Linked DNA regions of Variovorax paradoxus. The protein of the gene in region 1 binds, or shares a complex with, the protein of each later gene. Links are inferred from orthologs where the notes say so. Each region holds a gene or a part of one and is shown in the gene's direction. Other genes may lie near its edges.

The links. Proteins that work in one complex are often made in the same cells at the same time.
Region 2: the proteins of NWF24_RS23960 (region 1) and eno are in contact, whole or in part, in a solved structure (PDB 2FYM), measured with the Escherichia coli proteins. The link is inferred for Variovorax paradoxus from one-to-one orthologs.

What each region holds. Positions count from the first base shown.
Region 1 is NZ_CP102931.1:5,053,397-5,061,608, forward strand. The notes cover bases 1,832-5,586. They hold NWF24_RS23960 (Rne/Rng family ribonuclease), read left to right. Parts: upstream 1,832-2,191; coding sequence 2,192-5,386; downstream 5,387-5,586. Other genes in these bases: NWF24_RS23965 (LysR family transcriptional regulator), read right to left, coding at 5,433-5,586. Also shown: NWF24_RS23950 (HAD family hydrolase), read right to left, coding at 1-536; NWF24_RS23955 (RluA family pseudouridine synthase), read right to left, coding at 529-1,629; more of NWF24_RS23965, read right to left, coding at 5,587-6,299; NWF24_RS23970 (MFS transporter), read left to right, coding at 6,422-7,984; NWF24_RS23975 (heme biosynthesis protein HemY), read right to left, coding at 7,991-8,212. UniProt on the Escherichia coli protein: Endoribonuclease that plays a central role in RNA processing and decay. Required for the maturation of 5S and 16S rRNAs and the majority of tRNAs. Also involved in the degradation of most mRNAs.
Region 2 is NZ_CP102931.1:2,080,579-2,087,128, reverse strand. What follows is about bases 954-3,885. They hold eno (phosphopyruvate hydratase), read left to right. Parts: upstream 954-1,743; coding sequence 1,744-3,027; downstream 3,028-3,885. Other genes in these bases: pnuC (nicotinamide riboside transporter PnuC), read left to right, coding at 3,351-3,885; ftsB (cell division protein FtsB), read left to right, coding at 3,047-3,325; NWF24_RS09780 (DUF1330 domain-containing protein), read left to right, coding at 1,405-1,695; NWF24_RS09785 (CTP synthase), read left to right, coding at 954-1,408. In the rest of the region: more of NWF24_RS09785, read left to right, coding at 1-953; more of pnuC, read left to right, coding at 3,886-3,974; NWF24_RS09760 (ATP-binding protein), read left to right, coding at 3,971-4,642; NWF24_RS09755 (hypothetical protein), read left to right, coding at 4,672-5,646; Hsp33 family molecular chaperone HslO, read right to left, coding at 5,665-6,550. UniProt on the Escherichia coli protein: Catalyzes the reversible conversion of 2-phosphoglycerate (2-PG) into phosphoenolpyruvate (PEP). It is essential for the degradation of carbohydrates via glycolysis.

The sequences.
Region 1 (8,212 bases):
AGCTGCAGGTCGTGCGTGGTGTCGCCGATCATCAGGGTGCGTTCCGGCGGCACGTCGAGTTCTTCCATCAGTTCCAGCAGCATGCGCGGATGTGGCTTGCCGAAGGTTTCGTCGGCGGTGCGCGAAGCGTCGAAGCGATCGCGCAGGGCGACCGACTTGAGCGCTTCGTTGAGGCCGCGGCGCGACTTGCCGGTGGCCACGGCCAGTTTGTGGCCGCGCGCGCGCAGCGCGTCGAGCATCTGCAGCACGCCATCGAACAGCACGAGATCGTCCTGGTGCTGAAGATAGTGGTAGCGGTAACGGGCGCCGAGCTCCGGGTACTTTTCCTTCGGCACATCGGGCGCTGCACGCGCAAGCGCCTCGGCCAGCCCGAGGCCGATCACCCAGGCGGCGTCGTTCTCGCTCGGCTTGGCACCGCCAACGTCGATCACCGCGGCCTGGATGCAGCGCACGATCAGGCGCGTGGAGTCATAGAGCGTGCCGTCCCAGTCGAAGGCAATCAGGTCGAAGCGAAGGGGTCTGGAAGAATCAGTCATGGGCCGTGGGAGTGGGGTGTTGGGCCAGTGCCTCGAGGGCGGCGGGCGGCATCAGCGCGTGCAGTTCGGGCGGCAGGTCAGCCTGCAGCGCCACGCGGTCGCCGCTGGCCGGATGGTTGAATTGCAGCCGCCAGGCATGCAGAAACATGCGCTTGAGGCCGAGTTTCTGAAATGCGCGCTGGCGCTCCGACTCGCCGTACTTGTCGTCGCCGGCAATCGGGTGGCCAGCCGACGCGAGGTGAACGCGGATCTGGTGCGTGCGCCCGGTCTTGATCGTCACCGCCAGCAGTGACAGCGGCGCGGCATCGCCCGGCAGCGAAAGCCGAGCCAGCACCCGCACCAGCGTGACGGCGCGCATGGCGTCCGGATGGTCCTTGGCGACCACGCGCACGCGGCGCTCGCCGGCGCCAGCGCCGGAACCGTCGGGCAGCAAATACTTGGCCAGCGGCGCGTCGAGCACCTTCTTGTTGGCCGGCCAGGCGCCTTCGACCAGCGCCAGGTAGGTCTTGCCGGTTTCTCGTTCGCGGAACTGGTCTTGCAGCGCGACCAGCGCGCTGCGCTTCTTGGCGACCAGCAGGATGCCGGAGGTTTCGCGGTCCAGCCGGTGCACCAGTTCAAGAAATTTGGCGGCAGGCCGCGCCGTGCGCAGTTGCTCGATCACGCCAAAGCTCACGCCGCTGCCGCCATGGACGGCCACGCCGGCCGGCTTGTCGATGGCCAGCACGGCTTCGTCTTCGAGCAGTACCGGAAATTCGCGCGCCGGGGCCGGCGGGGTGCCGCCCTCTTCCGCGCGCGGCGAGATGCGAATCGGCGGCAGCCGCAGCACATCGCCCGTCTCGATGCGGGTTTCGGCCTGCACCCGGCCCTTGTTGATGCGCACCTCGCCCGACCGGATGATCCGGTAGACGTGCGTCTTCGGAACGCCTTTCAGATGGCGGAAAAGGAAGTTGTCGAGCCGCTGCCCGGCAGATTCGGCGTCGACCGTGAGGAATGTGATGGCCGAATGCGACGCCCCGGCTTCGCCTGGGGCTTTTTGGCCTGCGGGATTTGGAGCAGCCGCGGGGCCTTGCTTCGCACCTATAATGTTTTTCACCAGCGCGGTCATGTAAGTGCTTGATTAGACAGAAGTTTAGTCCACTGCCATCAAATACCCAGGACGGCGCTGTGAGGTCGATGCCGCTTTGGCGCCGAGCTGCAAACCCCGCGCAATTGCGCAAAGTGGCAGACCAGGCACCCAAGTCAAGCCGACACCCACGAAACACCGATACGGAATACCCAGCCTGCAGCTTCCAAGCTGCCGGCGGATCGAAGCGAGTCCCTTGTTGTGTTGATGCTGCTGATTCAAATGTGCCTGCGCTGGCCGACCTGGTTTCGACCAGTGGCCTCAGGCATTGAATCGTTGGCAGCGTGCGCCACTCTTGCGCAACCAGCTATCAAAAAGATAGCCGGCCAACACCGAATCTGGCTCGCGCCCATCCACGCGCCCCCACCCCGGCTGTCTTCTTGAGCTAACGCTCGAGAGGCCTGCTTGCGCCTGGCGCGGCAGTGAACAGCATCCGGGGCCCAAGCGGCAATTCCCTGGTTTCGCGGGCGTCGTCCGTGCATCGTTGGCCCATCAAGGGCCGGTAGAACGATACATATAAGGACAACGCATCATGAAGCGGATGCTGATCAATGCCACGCAGGCCGAAGAACGCCGCCTGGCCATCGTCGACGGGCAGAAACTGCTCGACTACGAAATCGAAATCGAAGGGCGCGAACAGCGCAAGGGCAACATCTACAAAGCCGTCGTGACGCGCGTCGAGCCTTCGCTCGAAGCCTGTTTCGTCGACTACGGTGAAGACCGCCACGGCTTCCTGCCGTTCAAGGAAATCTCCAAGCAATATTTCGCCGAAGGCGTGTCTGCCAGCCAGGCCCGCATCCAGGACGCGATCCGCGAAGGCCAGGAACTCACCGTCCAGGTCGAAAAAGAAGAACGCGGCAACAAGGGCGCAGCCCTCACCACCTTCATCTCGCTGGCCGGCCGCTATGTCGTGCTGATGCCGAACAACCCCCGTGGTGGTGGCGTTTCGCGCCGCATCGAAGGTGACGACCGCGCCGAACTCAAGGAGGCGATGGACCAGCTCGAGTACCCGAAGGGCATGAGCATCATCGCGCGCACCGCCGGCATCGGCCGCATCGCGTCCGAACTCCAGTGGGACCTGAACTACCTGCTCAAGCTCTGGACCGCCATCGACGGCGCGGCCAAGGGCGGCAAGGGCGCCTTCCTGATCTACCAGGAATCGTCGCTCGTCATCCGCGCCATCCGTGATTACTTCAATCACGACATCGGCGACATCCTGATCGACACCGACGACATCTATGACCAGGCGCAGCAGTTCATGGCGCACGTCATGCCCGAGCATGCTGCCCGCGTGAAGCGCTACCGCGACGACGCCGCCCTGTTCAGCCGCTTCCAGATCGAGCACCAGATCGAGTCGGCCTACGCCCGCACCGTGCAGCTGCCCTCGGGCGGCGCCATCGTGATCGACCACACCGAAGCACTGGTTTCGGTCGACGTGAACTCGGCCCGCGCCATCAAGGGCGGCGACATCGAAGAAACCGCCACCCGCACCAACCTCGAAGCCGCCGACGAAGTGGCCCGCCAGATGCGCCTGCGCGACCTGGGCGGCCTGATCGTCATCGACTTCATCGACATGGACGAGTCGAAGAACCGCCGCGAAGTCGAAAGCCGCCTGCGCGACGCGCTGCGCCAGGACCGCGCCCGCGTGCAGTTCGGCTCGATCAGCAAGTTCGGCCTGATGGAAATGAGCCGTCAGCGCCTGAAGCCGGCGCTCTCCGAAGGCTCGTCGATCCCCTGCCCCCGCTGCGGCGGCTCGGGCCACATCCGCGACACCGAATCGAGCGCGCTGCAGATCCTGCGCATCATTCAGGAAGAGTCCATGAAGGACAACACGGCCGCCGTGCATGTGCAGGTGCCCGTGGAAGTCGCATCGTTCCTGCTGAACGAAAAGCGCCCCGAAATCGCGAAGATCGAACTCAAGCAGCGCGTCACCGTGCTGATGGTGCCCAACAAGACGCTCGAAACGCCGAACTACAAGCTCGAGCGCCTGAAGCACGACGATCCGCGCCTCGACCACATCGAAGCCAGCTACAAGATGGCCGACGAGATCGAAGACCCGACCTCGGTCACGCGCCGTTCGCAAGAGCCCACCAACAAGCAGACGCCGGTCATCAAGGGCGTGCTGCCCGATGCGCCCGCGCCCGTGGTGCCGCCCAAGCCCGAAGCAGTGCGCGCGCCTGTCGCAGCACCCGCACCGGTCGCACCGCCCGTGGTGAGCGCGCCGGTTCCGGCGCAGACCGGCTTCTTCGCCTGGATCAAGAACCTGTTCGGCGGCACGCCGGCCCCCGCTGCGGCGCCTGCGCCGTCCGCGATTCCGGTCGAGGCACCGAAGCCCCGTCGCGACGGCCGTCCTGGCCGCGATGGCGAAGCACGCGGCGGCGCACGTGACGGCGAACAGCGCCGTGGCGGCCGCGGTGGTGAAGGCCGCGGCGAAAACGGCGGACGCTCCGGCGGTCGCGACGGCGAACGCCGTGGCGGCCGTGGCGGCGAGCGCCGCGAAGGCCGCGAAGGCCGTGAAGGCCGCAGCAGCGAACTGCGCAACGACGCCGCCAACCAGCCGCGTGAACAACGCGAACCGCGCGAGCAGCGTGAGCCCCGCGAGCCGCGTGAAGCGCGCTCACCGCGCGACGGCGAACAACGCCGCAACGGCCGCGGCGAGCGCCGCGAAGGCGAAGGCCGCGAAGGTCGCAACAACGCACCGGCAGAAGCACTCGACGGCAACGTCAACCTCGAAGCCCAGCAACTTGCTCCCGGCACCGTTGCAGGCGACGAAGGCAATGCAGCGGAACGCGCACCCCGCGCCCGCGGCGAACGCCGTGAACGTGGCGAGCGCGGTGAACGTGGTGGTGAGCGCAATGGCGCCGACAACAACGGCGCCCGCGAACGCACCGCAGAAGCCGGCGAAGGCGCCGCACAAGGCGAGCAACGCCAGCCCCGCAACGGCCGCGACGAGCAGCGCGCACCGCGTGGCGAACGCAGCGACCGCAACGACGGCCGCCGCGAACGCCGCAACGACGCGCCTCAAGCCGAAGCGGATGCACGCGGCGCCGAAGCCGCAGCAGCCGATGTCGATCAAGGCAGCGAAGCCGCCAGCATCAACGGCAACAACGAGCAGGCACCGCGCCGCGAAGGCGACGAACGCCGCGGCCGTTCGCGTGACCGCTACGGCCGTGACCGCCGCGAACGCGGCCCGCGCGATGAAGCCGAAGCCACCGCCGAAGGCGCCGCAACGGAAGCCACGGGCGACGCACAGCAGCAAGCCCCGCAGCAGCAACTGCCGCTGGCGTCGGAACGCTTCGAAGCAGTCGAAGCTGCTGCGGCACCGGAAGTCCGAGAACCCGTGGCAGCACCGCAGCAGGTCCGCACCGAGCGCCCCGCGCCGGCACCGGCTGTCGTGGCAGCAGCTGCGCCGATCGTCGTCGAAAGCGCCAAGGCGCCCGTCGCCGCCAACGGCCGCGCACTGCCCAAGGTCCAGCCTTTCGAACTGCCGCTGAACGAGCTCGCGCAGATCGCCGAGAGCTCGGGCCTGCAGTGGGTCAACTCGGATGCCGAGCGCATCGCGCAAGCCCGCGCTGCCATCGCAGCCGAGCCGAAGCCGGTACACGTGCCGCGCGAACGCCCGCCGGTGGTCGTGCTCGACGAAGGCCCGCTGGTGCTGGTCGAAACCCGCCGCGATCTCGGTTCGATGTCGCTGCCGTTCGAGCAAGAGCAGCAACGCAGCCTCTGAGCGACACACGCTCCCAAGTAAAAACGGCGCCAGTGGCGCCGTTTTTTTATGCCTTGTCGTGCGCCGGCAGGTCGGGCATCTCCAGGATCAACTGGCCGAACCGGCAGGCGCATTCCGTCCTGCCGCCCTCGCTCCAGATCAGCGAAAAATCCACGTTCGGCAAGGGCGGCAGTCCGTAGCGGCCGTCGACGATCTTCATGCCCGGCTCCACGTCCTCGCGCGTGAGCACCGTCACGGCCAACCCCGCCAGCACGGCAGCGCGAATGCCATGCTGGCTCGCGGAAGTGAACACCACGTGCCAGTCGACCGGCGTCGCATCCAGCGCTGCGCCGGCAAGTTCACGGTTGACGCAGGGCTTCGGAAAGTACGCCAGCGGCAGCGACGCGCCGGCGGGCGGCTCAAAAGTCTCTGCCGCCACCCACACCAGCTGCGTGCGCCGCAGGCGCGTGCCCTCCTCGCAATCGGACCTCGACATCACCACTGCAAGGTCGAGCTCACCCGCCTTGATCATTGCGCGAAAGTCGAGGTGCATGCTCACGCTGACCTCCATGCGCGTGGCCGGGAACGAACGCGCGAACTGCGAGAGCAGCGGCGGCAGCCGGTCGCCCATGAAGGTGTCCGGTGCGCCGAAGCGCACTACGCCCGAGATCAGCGAGGGTTGAAAGCGCCGCGTCATCGTGTCGAGCGTGTCGAGGATCTGCTGCGCATAGCGAAGGAAGTCTTCGCCGTCTTCCGTCACCGTGAGGCGGCGTGTCGTGCGATGCAGCAGCGGCCGGCCCACCTGCTCTTCGAGCCGACGGATCTGGTGGCTGATGGCCGACTGCGTCAGGTGCAGCCGCTGGGCGGCACGCGTGAAGCCGCCGGTTTCCTTGACGGCCACGAAGGCTCGCAGCAGCGCGGGGTCGAAATCCATGGCAATCAACCAGTCAATGATGAATCGTCATGGATTCTAGGAAATTAAATCATTTCCATCATGAGGAGGCCTTCCCCAGAATCGCCCGGACCTCTTTGCCAAAGACTCCCGAAAGACCTCCGATGCCTCTCTCCCATACCGGCAAGAACCGGATCGCGCTGGCCGCGATCTGCCTCATTGCCCTGATGTTCGGCCTGGAAATCTCCAGCGTGCCGGTCATTCTTCCCACGCTCGAACAGGCATTGCACGCCGACTTCAGCGACATGCAGTGGATCATGAACGCCTACACCATCGCCTGCACCACCGTATTGATGGCCGCGGGCACGCTGGCTGACCGCTACGGCCGCAAGCGCATCCTCGTCGTCGGCGTGGTGCTGTTCGGCCTCACCTCGCTGGCCTGCGGGCTGGCGCAAAGCGCGCCGTTGCTGATCGCCAGCCGGTTCCTCCAAGGCCTGAGCGGCGGCGCGATGCTGATCTGCCAGCTTGCCGTGCTCTCGCATCAGTTCCAGCAGGGCAAAGAACGCAGCAGGGCCTTCGCCATCTGGGGCGTGGTCTTCGGCATGGGCCTGGGGTTCGGGCCGATCATCGGCGGGGCGATCGTGGCGCTGTCGAGCTGGCAATGGGTATTCCTGGTCCACGTGCCGCTGGCGGCGGTGGCCGTTGCCCTCGTGCTCGGCAGCGTGGAAGAGTCGAGCGACCCCGACGCGCAAAGGCTCGACCTGCCTGGCATCGTCACGCTGTCGCTTGCGGTGCTGGGCCTGACGCACTTCATCACGCAGGGGCCGGGCCTCGGCTTTGCGAGCCCGCTGGCCATTGGCGTGATCGCGGCTTCGGCCGCAAGCTTCGTGATCTTCCTGTGGGTGGAGAAGATCAACCCGCATCCGATGTTCGACTTCTCGGTCTTCAAAATCCGCAACTTCTCGGGTTCGATCATCGGCTCCATCGGCATGAACTTCAGTTTCTGGCCGTTCATGATCTACCTGCCCATCTACTTCCAGGGCGCGCTGGGCTACGACGCGGTCACGGCCGGCTCTGCGTTGCTGGCCTACACGCTGCCCACGCTCGTGCTGCCGCCGCTGGCCGAGCGGCTGTCGCTGCGCTACCGACCAGGCGTGGTAATTCCGGCGGGCCTGTTCGTCATCGGGCTCGGCTTCATGGCAATGCGCTACGGCAGCGGCATGGCCCACGCCAGCTGGATGACGATGCTGCCCGGCTGCCTGCTGGCCGGCATCGGGCTGGGCCTGACCAACACGCCAGTGACCAACACCACTACCGGCTCGGTGCCCAGTTCGCGCGCGGGCATGGCCTCGGGCATGGACATGAGCGCGCGGCTGATCACGCTGGCCATCAACATCGCGCTGATGGGCTTCATCCTGCTCGAAGGCATTCATGCGCATCTGCGCGGCGCGTTGTCGGCATCGCTGGACGCAATGCAATTGCGCGCGCTGGCGGAGAAGATCGCGGCCGGCAACTTCGCGTCGCTTGCCGAAGGCTTTCCGGCGCTGTCGCAGGCGGACCCGTCCGGCGCCGTCGTGCATGCGGCGCTGGTGCATAGCTTCGGGCTGGTGATGCTCTACGGGGGTGTCGGCGTCTGGGTGCTGGCCGGCGTCAGCCTGCTGACCTTCGGCAGTGGCAAGCCATTGGCGCGGTCATCGGGCCTGAACGCCGAGAGGTCCTGCCCCTGAAAACGCTCAGCTGTTCTCGATCTGCGCCGCGCGCTTCCACGCCTCGGCAGCCTGCTCGGCATCGTCGCGGTCTTCGGCCAACTGGGCCAACGCAAGCCAGGCACGGCGGTACAGATCGGTGTCCTGCAGCCCAAGGCCGGCCTGCGTCAACAGCTGCTGGGCCTTGCCCCACAACTGGCGCTTCATGCAGGCCATGCCCGCGAGGTACTGAAGGTTCGGGTCGCGCGG
Region 2 (6,550 bases), 3.0 Mb from region 1 along the record:
CCAGATCTACAAGACCGTGCTCGAAAAAGAGCGCCGCGGCGACTACCTCGGCAAGACGGTGCAGGTGATCCCGCACATCACCAACGAAATCCAGGAATACATCAAGCGCGGCGCCGGCATCGGCACGGCGCACGAGGTGGACGTGGCCATCGTCGAAATCGGCGGCACCGTGGGCGACATCGAATCGCTGCCCTTCCTCGAAGCCGTGCGCCAGATGAGCCTGCGCATGGGCCCGAACAACTCGGCCTTCGTGCACCTGAGCTACGTGCCCTGGATCGCCGCCGCCGGCGAGCTCAAGACCAAGCCCACACAGCACACCGCCAAGGAACTGCGCGCCATCGGCATCCAGGCCGACGCCCTGCTGTGCCGCGCCGACCGCCCGATCCCCGACGACGAGCGCGCCAAGATCTCGTTGTTCTCGAACGTGCCCGAATGGGGCGTCATCTCGATGTGGGACGTGGACACCATCTACAAGGTGCCCCGCATGCTGCACGAACAGGGCCTGGACGGCCTGATCTGCGACAAGCTGCGCATCAACACCCCGCCTGCCAAACTGCAGCGCTGGGACGACCTGGTGTACGAAGTCGAGCATCCGCAAAAGGAAGTGTCGATTGCCATGGTCGGCAAGTACGTCGACCTGTCGGACAGCTACAAGTCGCTGAACGAAGCACTGCGCCACGCCGGCATGAAGAACCATGCGCGCGTGAAGATCGACTACATCGACTCCGAAACCATCTCTGCACAAGACGTGTCGCGTCTGGCCAAGTACGACGCCATCCTGGTGCCCGGCGGTTTCGGCCAGCGGGGCGTCGAGGGCAAGATCTCGGCCGCCCGCTTCGCCCGCGAAGGCAAGGTGCCCTACCTCGGCATCTGCCTGGGCATGCAGGTTGCCACCATCGAATACGCCCGCCACGTGGCCGGCCTGAAGAACGCCAACAGCACCGAGTTCGACCCCGAGACGCCCACCCCCGTGATCGCGCTGATCACCGAGTGGAAGGACCGCGACGGCACCGTGAAGACGCGCGACGAGAAGTCCGACCTCGGCGGCACGATGCGCCTGGGCGCTCAAAGCTCCGACGTGGCTCCCGGCACGCTGGCCCACAGCATCTACGGCGACGTGGTCACAGAGCGCCACCGCCACCGCTATGAAGCCAACGTGAACTACCTCGATGAGCTGCGCAACGCCGGCCTCGTGATCTCCGCGCTCACGCAGCGCGAGCACCTGACCGAGATCGTCGAGCTGCCGCAGGACGTGCACCCGTGGTTCATCGGCGTGCAGTTCCACCCCGAGTTCAAGTCGACCCCGTGGGGCGGCCACCCGCTGTTCAACGCCTTCATCAAGGCCGCGCTCGAGCACAAGGACAAGGGCGCCGGCAGCACCAACAAGACACTGAAGGCAGTCGCATGAGCAGCGGATACGTCATCGCCCACGTCGAGGTGACCAACCCGACGCAGTACGAGGAATACAAGAAGTGGTCGAGCGCCGCCATGCAGGCGCACGGCGCCGAGGTGTGCGTGCGCGGCGGCCAGATCCAGCCGCTGGAAGGCGACTGGAAGCCCACGCGCATCGTCATCCTCAAGTTCGCCAGCTTCGAGAAGGCCAAGGCCTTCTACGAGACCCCCGAGTACCTCAAGGCACGCGAAGCGCGTGCCGGCGCGGCGATCATGAACATGATCGCCGTCGAAGGCCTCTGATCCCAATTTGTTCATCCGCCAAAGAGACCAGAAAGAGAAAGACAAAAGATGAGTGCAATCGTTGACATCGTCGGCCGCGAAATTCTCGACAGCCGAGGCAACCCCACCGTCGAATGCGACGTGCTGCTCGAATCGGGCACCATGGGCCGCGCAGCCGTGCCTTCGGGCGCATCGACCGGTTCGCGCGAAGCCATCGAGCTGCGCGACGGCGACAAGAGCCGCTATCTCGGCAAGGGCGTGCTCAAGGCCGTGGAGAACATCAACACCGAGATCTCGGAAGCCGTGCTCGGCCTCGATGCCAGCGAACAGGCCTTCCTCGATCGCACGATGATCGACCTCGACGGCACCGACAACAAGGGCCGCCTGGGCGCCAACGCCACCCTCGCCGTGTCGATGGCCGTGGCCCGTGCAGCAGCCGAAGAGTCGGGCCTGCCGCTGTACCGCTACTTCGGTGGCATGGGCGGCATGCAGATGCCGGTGCCGATGATGAACGTCATCAACGGCGGCGCGCACGCCAACAACAGCCTCGACCTGCAGGAGTTCATGATCATCCCCGTGGGCGCCAAGAGCTTCCGCGAGGCCGTGCGCTATGGCGCCGAAGTATTCCATGCGCTGAAGAAGATCCTGGGCGACCGCGGCATCAGCACGGCGGTCGGCGACGAAGGCGGCTTTGCCCCCAGCGTCGAGAGCCATGAAGCGGCCATCCAGCTGATCCTCGAAGCCATCGACAAGGCCGGCTACACCGCCGGCGAGCAGATCGCCCTGGGCCTCGATTGCGCGGCCAGCGAGTTCTACAAGGACGGCAAGTACGTTCTGTCGGGCGAAAACCTCTCGCTCACGGCCGAAAGCTGGACCGACATGCTCGCGACCTGGGTCGACAAGTACCCGATCATCAGCATCGAAGACGGCATGCACGAAGGCGACTGGGACGGCTGGAAGCACCTGACCGAACGCCTGGGCAAGCGCGTGCAGCTGGTGGGCGACGACCTGTTCGTCACCAACACCAAGATCCTGCAGGAAGGCATCGAAAAGGGCATCGCCAACTCGATCCTGATCAAGATCAACCAGATCGGCACGCTGACCGAGACCTTCGCCGCCATCGAGATGGCCAAGCGCGCGGGCTACACGGCCGTCATTTCGCACCGCTCGGGCGAAACCGAAGACAGCACCATCGCCGACATCGCCGTGGGCACCAACGCCGGCCAGATCAAGACCGGCTCGCTGTCGCGCTCGGACCGCATCGCCAAGTACAACCAGCTGCTGCGCATCGAAGAAGACCTCGGCGACATCGCCGTCTACCCGGGCCGCGGCGCGTTCTACAACCTGAAGTAACGCCCGGACGCCACGCGGCATGCGCGCCCGCCTCGTTCCACCGATCGTCCTGCTGCTCCTGTTGGCCATCCTGCAGTGGCAGCTGTGGAACGGGCGCGGCAGCGTGCGCGACGTGGCTCAGCTGCGCACCAAGCTTGCCGACCAGAAGGAAGCCAACGCCAAGGCTGCGCTGACCAACGAGCGCCTGATCTCCGAGGTCAACGACCTCAAGGACGGCCTCGAAATGGTCGAGGAGCGTGCACGCGCGGAACTCGGCATGGTGAAGCCGAACGAAGTGTTCGTACAGATCACTCACTGACCTTTCTTCACCTTTTCGCCTGCTGATGACCGAGCTTCTCTCGGCCCCCGCCTTCCTGCTGTGGGGCTCTCCTGTCAGCTGGCTCGAACTCGTGGCCTCGCTCCTGGCGCTCGCCATGGTTGGCTGCAACATGCGCGAGATCCACTGGGGATGGCCGCTGGCCATCGTCAGTTCATTGCTCTACGTGGCGGTGTTCGCCAAGGCGCGCATCTACGGCGACGCCTCTCTCCAGGTCTTCTTCGCTTTCGTCGCCCTGTGGGGCTGGTCGCAATGGCTGCGCGGCCACCGGGCCGACGGCAGCGCGTTGCATGTCACCCGGCTCTCGCCGCGCGGCATCGCCCTCACGCTGGCCGCCTGCGCACTGGCGTGGCCGGCCGTCGCCCTCTTCCTGCGCCGCTTCACCGACACCGACGTGCCCTGGTGGGACGGCTTCGCCACCGGCCTGAGCCTGGTCGGGCAGTTCCTGCTCGGGCGCAAGTTCATCGAGAACTGGCTGATCTGGCTGGCCGTGAATGTCGTGAGCGTGGGCCTGTTCATCCACAAGGGGCTTTGGCTCACCGTGGGCCTGTATGCGGTGTTTGCGGTGCTCAGCGTGGCGGGCTACATCGCGTGGCGGCAGCGCATGCCCGCTCAGGCGGTACGCGCATGACGCCCACACTGCCGACCGGCTGCGTCATCGCACTCGTGGGCGCCGAAAGCACCGGCAAGACCGAGCTGGCCCGCGCCATCGCGCAGCGCCTGCAGGACCGCGGCACGCCGGCCACGCTGGTGGGCGAGTACCTGCGCGAATGGTGCGAGCGCGAAGGCCGTACGCCACGCCCCGACGAGCAGCAGGCCATCGCCGACGAGCAGACCCGCCGTATCGACGCCGCGGCCGCCACCGGCGTGGTGGTGGCCGACACGACGGCGCTCATGACGGCCGTCTACAGCGAGCAGCTGTTCGCCGACACCACGCTCTACGAAAGCGCCCTTGCCGCGCAACGACGCTACGCCATCACGCTGCTCACCGCGCTCGACCTGCCCTGGGTGGCCGACGACATGCGCGACGGCCCGCATGCGCGGCAGCCGACTGACACGCTGGTGCGCGCCGCGCTCACGGGCGCGAAGCTCTCGTATGCCGTGGTGCACGGCACGGGCGGCGAACGGCTCGCCAATGCCTGGAACGCCATCAATTCCATCGCGGGCAACGAGGGCCGTCCCCGCACGCGCGCCCAGTCCGACGCTAAGCCCGCCTCGTGGTCGTGGCCTTGCGAGAAATGCTCCGACCCGGAATGCGAACATAAGCTCTTCAGCGACCTGATCGCGCGCCGCGAGTAGCGCGCGCCTCACCCCTTACCGGAGACCCGATGCCCCTTTCGACTGCCGCACGCGTCACGCTTCTTCCCTGCACTCTGGCCGCCCTGCTGCTGGCCACAAGCCAGGCCACCGCAGCCCCCGTTGCCGCCACTGTCGAGAACGGCACCACCACCACCGCCTGCGCCGAGGAAGACAACGTCTCGCTGACCCTGCGCGGCGACGGCATCCGCCGCATGCGCATCGAGGCGCTGCAGCCCGACTACCTCGGCAAGATCGGCAACGACGTCACCAAGCCCGACTTCTCGGGCTGCAACTTCGATGGCGGCGCGCACCCGACCGACCCGGCACACCGCTTCCGCAAGCGCACCGTGGTGCTGATGGACAACGCCCAATGGCGCATCGTCGGCATGACGCTGCCGACCTTCTGGCGGCCGCAGCGCGTGCCCGTGCAGGTGGGCAAGCGCAAGGACAGCGGCTTTCACCTGCTGCAGGTGTTCAAGAAGGAAAACGGCAAGGCGCTCGAAGCGATCGTGCTCTATCCGTCCGACGGCTACTGGCGCATCAAGCCGCTGCCCGAGGCCCGCTTCGGCGACGGCGTGTATGGCTCGTCGTTCCTGCTCGGCCCGGTCGAGGCGGCTGCGCGGCCGGTGGTGAACATTGCATCGATCCGGATCGTGCCGCGGCCGCTGGCCATTAACGTGCGCTTCACCGACGGCGGCAGTGCCGCGGTGCGCGTGGACGAAATCAGCCGCGCACGTACCGCGCTCGACGTGACGCTGTCAAAGCCCACCGCGAGCGCACAGCCCTTCGCTGTGCTGCGTTCGATGTACGTTGCGCCGGACAACGCCGACGTGAGCGAAGTGCGCTGGCAGGCATCGCCTCAAGCTGCGCCGCAGGTACTGCCGTTGCCCGAGGTGAAGACGCTGCAGGCCACGCAAGTGCGCTTCGGCCGCAGCCTGCCGTCGAAGCACAACACGAGCGCACCCGACATCGCTTTCAGCGAATTCGACGACGGAGCTCGCTGAGCCCGATCGGCTTCCTGCTTACTGAACGACCGGGCTACCCGGAATCTGGTCACCCAACGGCTTGAACAGCTGCGCTGCATCGACCGCATCGAAGCGGTACTGCTTGCCGCAGAAGTCGCAGCCCACCTCGATGTCGCCGCGCTCGGCGAGGATGCTCTCGGCCTCCTCCACACCCAGCCCGCGAATCATCTGCGCCACGCGCTCACGCCCGCAGGTGCAGGCGAAGTGCGGGCCCAGCAGGCCGGCCTGTGGCTCGAAGCGCAGCAGCTTTTCTTCCCAGAACAGGCGGCGCAGGATGGTCTCGATGTCGAGCGTCAGCAGCTCGTCGCGCGTCAGGCTCGACGCGAGGATCGAGATGCGGTTGTAGTCCTCGTTGCGACCGATCTGGTCTTCGTTGGCCTGGTCGTGGTCCTTGTCGGAGGTGCCTTCGAGGTTGCCCTCGCCCTTCACCGGCAGGCGCTGGATCAACAGGCCCGCGGCCACCTTGTCGTCGGCAGCAAGCACCAGCGTGGTGTCGAGCTGCTCGCTTTGCAGCATGTAGTGCTGCAGCACGTCGCTGAGCTTGCCGAGCTTCTCGCCCTCGTCGCCGAAGAGCGGCACCACGCCCTGGTAGGGGGTGGCGCCCGGCAGCTTGTCCTTGGGGTCGAGCGTGATGGCGCAGCGGCCCTTGTTGTTCACGTTGACCATGTCGGGCAGGCGCGCGTCGGCGGGCAGGTCGCCGATCACCTTGGCGGTGGCGCGCAGGCTCAGGTCGGGCTTGGCCTCGGCCACCGCGACCTTCACGGGACCGTCGCCGAAGATCTGCAAGATGAGCGCGCCGTTGAACTTGATGTTGGCCTGCATCAGCGTAGCGGCAGCCGTCATCTCGCCGAGCAGTTCGGCCACGGGCGGCGGGTAGGCGCCG